One region of the Cutibacterium nasicola genome, then DNA from elsewhere that is predicted to be linked to it. Evidence: predicted binding sites of a transcription regulator. Region 1 holds the regulator's gene; the other holds the start of a gene.
What was found. Region 1 encodes HrcA, which represses chaperone genes, less so after heat shock. Its sites were predicted from a motif close to TTGGCACTCGNNNNNNNCGAGTGCCAA; they were not measured.
Positions count from the first base shown of each region.

Region 1 (4,083 bases):
CCGCGAGCTCGGCACGGTCTGATTTCGGCAAGGCCTGGACGGCAACCCAGCGGTGGGCAGTGACAGGTGCCTCAAACACCTCGATCACCTTGACGCTCACGGACGCCTTCGTCACCTCGACGGCAGGTCCGCGCACCGCATGGCCCTCACCGTCGGTAACGAGGACGGTCTCCCCCACCCGAATGCGGCGCACCGAACCAGCATGGTGCCCTTCCGCCCCGGTGATCTCGACCACCGACTCGAGGGTGGCCCCAGCAATCTTTCCGAGGAAGCAGGCGTCGCTCATCCGCCGAAGGCTTCCTTGATGCGGGAGAACATGCCGCGTCCACCCGACTTCTCGACGGACGCCGACACCTTGGTCTCTCCGCGGGCCTCGGCCAGCTGGCACAGCAGGTCCTTCTGGTGGGAGTCGAGCTTGGTCGGGGTCTGAACGATGAAGGTGACGCCTAGGTCACCGCGTCCACCACGCCGCAGCCGCGGCACTCCACGCTCGGACACGACGATGCGGGTTCCCGACTGGGTTCCTGCCGGCACCTCGACGTTGACCGACTTCTCGGACTCCTCGAAGTCCTCGCGATCGGCCTCCAGGGTGTGCACCGCGACATTGGTTCCCAGTGCAGCCGCGGTCATCGGGATCGTGACGACCATCTCGAGGTTGTCTCCCTCGCGGGTGAAGACCTCGTGCGGGCTGACCGTCATCTCGATGTACAGGTCTCCGGCCGGGCCGCCACCGGGCCCCACCTCTCCCTGGGAATCCAGGTGGATCCGGTTGCCGTCAGCAACTCCGGCAGGGATCTTGACGTTGATGGTGCGGGTGGTGCGCACCCGCCCCTCACCGGAGCACTCCTGGCACGGATCGGGGATCACCGTGCCGTAGCCACGACAGGTCGGGCAGGGCTGGCTCGTGCGAATGTCACCAAGGAGGGACCGCTGCACCGTGATGACCTCGCCGCGCCCTTGGCAGGTGTGGCAGGTCACCGGCTCCGAGCCGGACTGTGCTCCCTTACCTTGACACTTCGGACACACCACCGCGGTGTCGACGTCCAGCGGTTTGGTGACGCCGAACACCGCCTCAGCCAAGCTCAGGCGCATCCGCACCAAGGCGTCCTGGCCGCGTCGGGTCCGGGAGCGGGGCCCACGTCCGCCACCGCCGAAGGAGGTTCCGCCACCGAACATGGCGTCCACGAGGTTGGTGAAGTCGAATCCGGCAGTGCTGAATCCGCCCTCGCCGAATCCACCCATGCGGGCGTTCGGGTCTCCGCCACGGTCGAAGACGGCGCGCTTCTGCGGGTCCTGGAGCACCTCATAGGCTTCCTGGACCTTCTTGAACTCGTCCTCCGATCCCGGCCCAGCGACATCGGGGTGAAGTTTCATGGCCTTGCGGCGATAAGCCTTCTTGATCTCGTCGGCGCTCGCATCACGGGAAACGCCAAGAATCTCGTAGTAGTCGTTGCTCAAGAATCATCCTTCTGCCAGGAACCGGCCCACATAGCGGGCCACGGCTCGCACAGCTGCCATGGTTGAGGGGTAGTCCATTCGGGTGGGCCCGACGACGCCAAGACCCGACAAGGCGTCCTCAGGACCATAGGTGCTCGCCACCAGCGAGGTCGATTGGAAGGGCACATCAGTGTTCTCAGCGCCAATACGCACCGTGATTTCGCCAGCCTCCCCCGCAGTCGCCTCGCCGAGCAGTCGCATCAGGACAACCTGCTCCTCAAGGGCTTCCAGGACGGGACGCACCGTCGTCTCCCACTGTGCACCGAACGCGGTGAGATTGGGAACTCCAGCAACGACCACCCGGGCGGACGGGTCAATGGCGAGGATCTCGACAATGGCGGCGATCACCGAGGCCGCTTGTCGGCCTTCGCCCGGCCCCAGATCTTCCACGAGCCGAGTAAGGGAGTCGGCCGCCTCAGTAACTGTCAATCCGACGAGAGACTCATTCAGCCGGGTGCGAAGAACGGCGAGATTCTCCTCGTCATGACCAGGAAGCTCGACAACCTGCTGTTCCACCGATCCCGACGACATGATGAGCACGATGAGAACGCGGTCGGTCGACAAGCTCACCAATTCGAGGTGACGGATCGTCGCCGTCGTCGCCACCGGGTACTGCATGATGGCGACCTGGTGGGTGATCTGGGCGAGCAGTCGCACCGTGCGACGCACGATATCGTCGAGGTCGACAGCTCCGGTCATGAAGGCCCGGATGGCTCGACGCTCAGGCTCGGACAGCGGTTTGAGGGTGGCAATCCGGTCGACGAAGAGGCGATACCCCTTGTCAGTCGGAATACGACCGGCGCTGGTGTGGGGGTGGGTGATGTACCCCTCCTCCTCCAGCACGGCCATGTCATTGCGCACGGTTGCCGGGGACACTCGAAGTCCGTGACGTTCCACCAATGCCTTGGAACCCACCGGCTCCTTGCTGGAGACGAAATCGGTGACGATGGCCTTGAGCACGTCGAGCTTGCGGTCGTCGAGCACAATCCCTCCTCACGCGATCCCGTCGGCTACGAGTCCCACTTTGGCACTCTCAGGTGCCGAGTGCCACCTTATCGCGTTCGCCCGTAGTGCTTCGGTCTCTCTCGCTGGTAGCACATTCCCGTGCCACACTGGTGGCCATGTCGACGAACCCCGAGACTCCCCAGTGGTCCGCTCTCACTGCCCGGGTGTGGACGACCGTCGTCGAATCGGAAACCGTCACCTGCGGACTGGTCGCCGGCGACGATCACGTCCTCCTCATCGACACCGGGTCGACTCCCGAGCAGGGACACGCCCTGGCGATGTCGGCGGCACGCATGCTGGGTCGTCCGGTTGATCGGGTCGTCGTCACCCACCACCACTATGACCACAGCGGCGGGCTTCCCGGAATTGACGGGGTTGAGGCCTGGATGCACGAGGCCGCCCTGGCCCACTGTCCTGGTCTCGACGTCGATCACCCCATCTCACTGATGGCCTATGTCGATCTGGGTGGGATCGGCGCTGAGGTCATCCATCCCGGCCCGGCCCACACCGACGGGGACCTCGTCGTCATCATCTGCGACGAGAGGGTGACCTTCGTCGGAGACCTGGTGGAGACCGCTGGCCAGCCACAGTCCGACGAGACGACCGACCTCCGGGGCTGGCCGCGAGCCATCGACTCGGTCATCACCGGTACTGGTGGTGCAGGCATCTACGTGCCTGGCCACGGGCACCCCGTTGACGCCACCGCCGTCATGACACAGAGGGGTGAGCTCGCCGCGAGGATCCCCGTCGACATCCCGCTCACCCCGGTGGGCCGGCACATTCCCCCCAGCTGGCCTGCCGCCAGTCCGACACATCAGCGCAACAGTTCAGCAATCACCCGGTAGGCCTCTTCGTCGGCTGCGACGACGAGTCTCCCCGACATCTCGCGAGGCCCGTACTCGGCCCCGTCCACGGTGCGAACGACTCCGCCGAGCTCGCGCACCATGAGGGCACCAGGCAGGTGATCCCACGGGTAGGAGTGCTGATAGACGGTGACGTCGTTCTCCCCCAGGCAGATCAGGGGGTAGTCGACCGCACAGCACCACTTCGACATCAGCCACTTCACCTGTGGGGAGCCGACCTTGTAGGCCTCGTGGGTGGTCGCGGCACGAATCGGGGTGCGGGCCCCTCCCCGGGTCACCGCCTCACCGTCACAGGTGACCCCGGCACCCTGCTCGGAGCACCACATGTGACCGTGCTGAGGCTGCCAGATCCAGGCCCTCACCGTTTCTCCACGCTTGAGCTGAGCGAGCATGACCCCGTGGTCCACCGACCCGTGGACGAAATTCTTCGTACCGTCGATGGGATCAATGACCCAAGCCAGGTCAGCGTCCGGGACGGCATCAAGGATGGTCGGGTCGGCGAAGGCTGATTCCTCCCCGACGACGACCCCGCCGGCGTGCTCGGTCAACGCCGCACCAAGCGCCTTCTCAGCCTGGCGATCGGCGTCGGTGACGAAGTCTCCGGGCTTCTTCTGGTGGATCTGGTGATCCTGGAGCGACCGGAACCGCGGATCAACGATCCTGGCGCTGACGTCCCGGATGAGGTCGCAGACCGTCTCGACGTCGATGCTCATGCCAT
Region 1 covers NZ_CP199745.2:1,363,210-1,367,292, forward strand. Annotated here, with positions in the region: gene ACUCCZ_RS06325 (16S rRNA (uracil(1498)-N(3))-methyltransferase) at 1-286, opposite strand, end outside; gene dnaJ (molecular chaperone DnaJ) at 283-1,458, opposite strand; gene hrcA (heat-inducible transcriptional repressor HrcA) at 1,462-2,481, opposite strand; gene ACUCCZ_RS06340 (MBL fold metallo-hydrolase) at 2,619-3,347, shown strand; gene ACUCCZ_RS06345 (inositol monophosphatase family protein) at 3,317-4,078, opposite strand; gene ACUCCZ_RS06350 (DUF3097 domain-containing protein) at 4,075-4,083, opposite strand, start outside.

Region 2 (4,083 bases), 450 kb from region 1:
CGGTCGAAGGGCGACGTGAACGGTGAGCCCTTGAGCCATGATCACCTTCTCAGGCCATCACCCGTTCCCACTGGTCACGATGATCCAGCATCCGTCGGGCGGCGTCCTGAGCGGCTTCGATCGAATGGTTGGTTCCCCAGCCGCACTGCACCTCATTGGCCGCGGGGGTGGCGTCGAGCTCGAGGATGTCGCGCAGGGTGGTCTCGACGAGCTCACAGGTGGCCGGGACGTCCGGCTCGCCAACCATGATGAGGTAGAACCCGGTCTGGCATCCCATCGGCCCGAAATCGATGACGGATTCCGAGTGATTGCGCACGCACTCGGCGAAGGAGTGCTCGATCGAGTGGACCGCAGGCATCTCCAGATGGTCCTTGTTCGGCTGGCAGAACCTCACGTCGTACTTGGTGAGGGTGTCTCCAGCAGGCAGGTGCTTGATGTCGGCCACCCGCACGAACGGGGCCGCCACCTTGGTGTGGTCCAGGTTGAAACTCTCGACGTTCATCTTGTGTGCCATGGGTCCATCCTCTCGTAAGCTCGCGAATTCCACACGGGGTCGCGTCACACCCCAGCAGCAGCGAGGAATCCGTCGCAGTTCCCGTCCACCTGTACCTGTTCGCCAGCGGGAACCCAGACGGCCTGTCCATGCACGATCTCGTCAGTGCCCTGGGAACTCGAGCACACCGCGTACCCACCGGTGATGAGCAGGATTCGGGCCAGATCGCTGGCCGGCAGGATGGCTGGACGGGCGGTGTCGAGGTCGAGTTCCCACAGCCGGAACTGGTCATCGGTGCTCGGGAAGACCCGCAGACCGGGATCTGCCTCCTCGGCCGCCATGACTCGTGGTTCCTGGGTTTGGAAATCCACGATCCCTATCAGGGAGTCGACGTCAATGTGTTTGTCGGTGAGTCCGCCACGCACGACGTTGTTGGAGTCGGCCATGATCTCGATGCCCGTGCCTGACAAGTAGGAATGCATGAGACCGGGAGGGACTGTCAGCGATTCGCCGGGCTTGAGATGGATCCGGTTGAGCATGAGTGCCGCCAGGATCGACGGATCCCCGGGGAAATACTCGTCGAGCTCGACGGCCGTGCGAGCGAACTCACCCAGCGGCGTGTCCTCTCCAACGTGGTTGACGGCCCCTGACACCACCTCGGTGACGATCTGTCGGCGCAGGTCATCCCCGGTGATGCAGTCAAGGAAGGTCTCAGCCAGCGCCGCCGGGCCGGAACGCTCGGTGAGCGACCCCAATACCGGGTCCGTCGGGGTGTGCACGTCAAGCCCATCGAACAGCTGGCGTGTCTCATGCGGATCGCGGAACCCGCACAATCCTTCGAAATCGGTGAGGGCAACGAGGAGTTCCGGCTTGGGCCAGTCGTCGACGAAGGTGCGCTGGGGATCGTTGACGTCGACACCGGCCTGGTTCTCGCGCGCGAACCCCTGTCGCGCCATGCGTGCGTCAGGATGGGCCTGGAGGCTCAGCGGGCGGCGAGCCGAGAGGATCTTGAGCAGGAAGGGCAGCCTGGATCCGAAGGCATTGCGGCTGCGCTCACCCAGCTCGTCGGGGTGAGCCTTGAGGTATTCGGTGAGGGGAATGCCGTCAAGGGTCGACGGTGAGGTTCCATGGGCTCCGAGCCAGTACTCGGCCCAGGGCTCGCCGTCGGCTTCTTTTCCCAAGATGTTGGGGATGGCGTCATAGGAGCCCCAGGAGTACGTCCGGACCGTACCGGTCAGGCGTTTCATAGTGTGCCTCTCGTCAATGGTGGCGCATCGTAGACAATGCCGCGTGTGTCATCCGAGCAGCTGTGCGCTGCGGTTCCTGCGCTGTTGATTGCGGATTCGTTGCAGCCTCCCGATGAGGGAAGGCGCATATCGCGCGGCCGGCTCATCGTCGATCAGCTCGTTGAGCCGTAAGTGGTAACGGGGGGACGACATGCCGAGCTTCTCGCGGATGACGGTCTCCTTGTCAACACTCGGATTCCCGGCCTGCCAGGATTCCTCGAGATCCAGAATCGCGCGGTCCGATGCACTGAGTTCGCCGGACGTCACGGTTTCGGAAGTGGGGGAATCTGACACAGACCCAGTGTAGGACCCGTACCACACACATCATCTGGTGACGGGGCTCAATCTGTCTGAGGCCATCGTCAACACCACAATCGGCCACCTTCCGCTCGTCAACCCTTTGCACTCGCCGGGTGCGAGTGCTAAACATGATACTGGCACTCGGCAAGCGAGAGTGCTACTGCCCGGGTCGGTGTTGCGAGCGCCGAACGAGGGTGGTCATCCCGGTGATGAGATCACCAGATCGTCCGTCGCGGGCATCACGGGGAATCAGAACGCGGGGTCGCTCCCGCCACATCATCTGACGTCCACGGGCTGCCAAGCCCACCGGAGCGGAGGAATCCCCTAAATATGGCAAAACTCATCGAATTCAACATCGAGGCCCGCCGCGGACTCGAGGCGGGTATGAACACCCTCGCCGACGCGGTCAAGGTCACCCTCGGCCCCAAGGGCCGCAACGTCGTTCTCGAGAAGTCGTGGGGCGCTCCCACCATCACCAACGACGGTGTATCCATCGCCAAGGAGATCGAACTCGACGATCCGTACGAGAAGATCGGCGCTGAGCTCGTCAAGGAGGTCGCCAAGAAGACCGACGACGTCGCTGGCGACGGCACCACCACCGCCACCGTCCTGGCTCAGGCCATGGTTCGTGAGGGCCTGCGCAACGTCACCGCCGGCGCCAACCCGATGGGCCTGAAGAAGGGCATCGAGACCGCCGTCGAGGCCATCAGCGCTCGCCTGTCCGAGATGGCCATCGACATCGAGACCAAGGACCAGATCGCCTCCACCGCCTCCATCTCGGCTGCCGATCCCACCGTCGGTGAGATCATCGCCGAGGCCATGGACAAGGTCGGCAAGGAAGGCGTCATCACCGTCGAGGAGTCCAACACCTTCGGTCTGGAGCTCGAGCTCACCGAGGGCATGCGCTTCGACAAGGGCTACATCTCGCCCTATTTCGTCACCGACACCGAGCGCATGGAGGCTGTCCTCGAGGATCCCTACATCCTCATCGTCAACTCCAAGATCTCCTCGCTGAAGGATCTCCTGCCGGTCCTTGAGAAGGTCATGCAGTCCGGCAAGCCGCTGTTCGTCATCGCCGAGGATGTCGAGGGTGAGGCCCTCGCTGGTCTCATCGTCAACAAGATCCGCGGCACCTTCAAGTCCGTCGCCGTCAAGGCTCCGGGCTTTGGCGACCGTCGTAAGGCCATGCTCAACGACATCGCCATCCTCACCGGTGGCCAGGTCATCTCCGAGGAGGTCGGTCTGTCCCTCGACGCCGTCACCCTCGACCTGCTGGGCCACGCCCGCCAGGTTGTCGTCACCAAGGACGAGGCCACCATCGTCGACGGTGCCGGCGACTCCGAGCAGATCGCCGGACGCGTCGCCCAGATCCGCAAGGAGATCGAGAACTCCGACTCCGACTACGACCGCGAGAAGCTGCAAGAGCGTCTCGCCAAGCTCGCTGGCGGCGTCGCCGTCATCAAGGTGGGTGCTGCCACCGAGGTGGAGCTCAAGGAGCGCAAGCACCGTATCGAGGACGCCGTGCGCAACGCCAAGGCTGCCGTCGAGGAGGGCATCATCCCTGGTGGTGGTGTCGCCCTCATCCAGGCTTCCAAGGCTGCCAGGATCGAGGGCCTGGAGGGTGACGAGCTCACCGGTGCCCAGATCGTCGTGACCGCGTGCTCCGCCCCCCTCAAGCAGATCGCCATCAACGCTGGTCTCGAGGGTGGAGTCGTGGCTGAGAAGGTCGCCGGCCTGTCCGTCGGAGAGGGCCTCAACGCCGCCACCGGCGAGTACGTTGACATGGTCAAGGCCGGTATCATCGATCCGGCCAAGGTGACCCGCTCGGCCTTGCAGAACGCCGCCTCGATCGCGGCTCTGTTCCTCACCACTGAGGCCGTCATTGCTGACAAGCCCGAGCCCGTGAAGGCTGCTCCGGCTGGCGGTGACATGGACATGGGTGGCATGGGCGGAATGATGTGATCCAGTCCACCTGACTAAATGGGGCGGCTCCGATTGGAGCCG
Region 2 covers NZ_CP199745.2:1,808,802-1,812,884, reverse strand. Annotated here, with positions in the region: gene ACUCCZ_RS08560 (S-ribosylhomocysteine lyase) at 50-514, opposite strand; gene manA (mannose-6-phosphate isomerase, class I) at 559-1,740, opposite strand; gene ACUCCZ_RS08550 (DUF3263 domain-containing protein) at 1,789-2,073, opposite strand; gene groL (chaperonin GroEL) at 2,410-4,041, shown strand.
Region 2: a site for HrcA is predicted at 2,214-2,240, ahead of groL (chaperonin GroEL). Genes of this name have one in related genera too.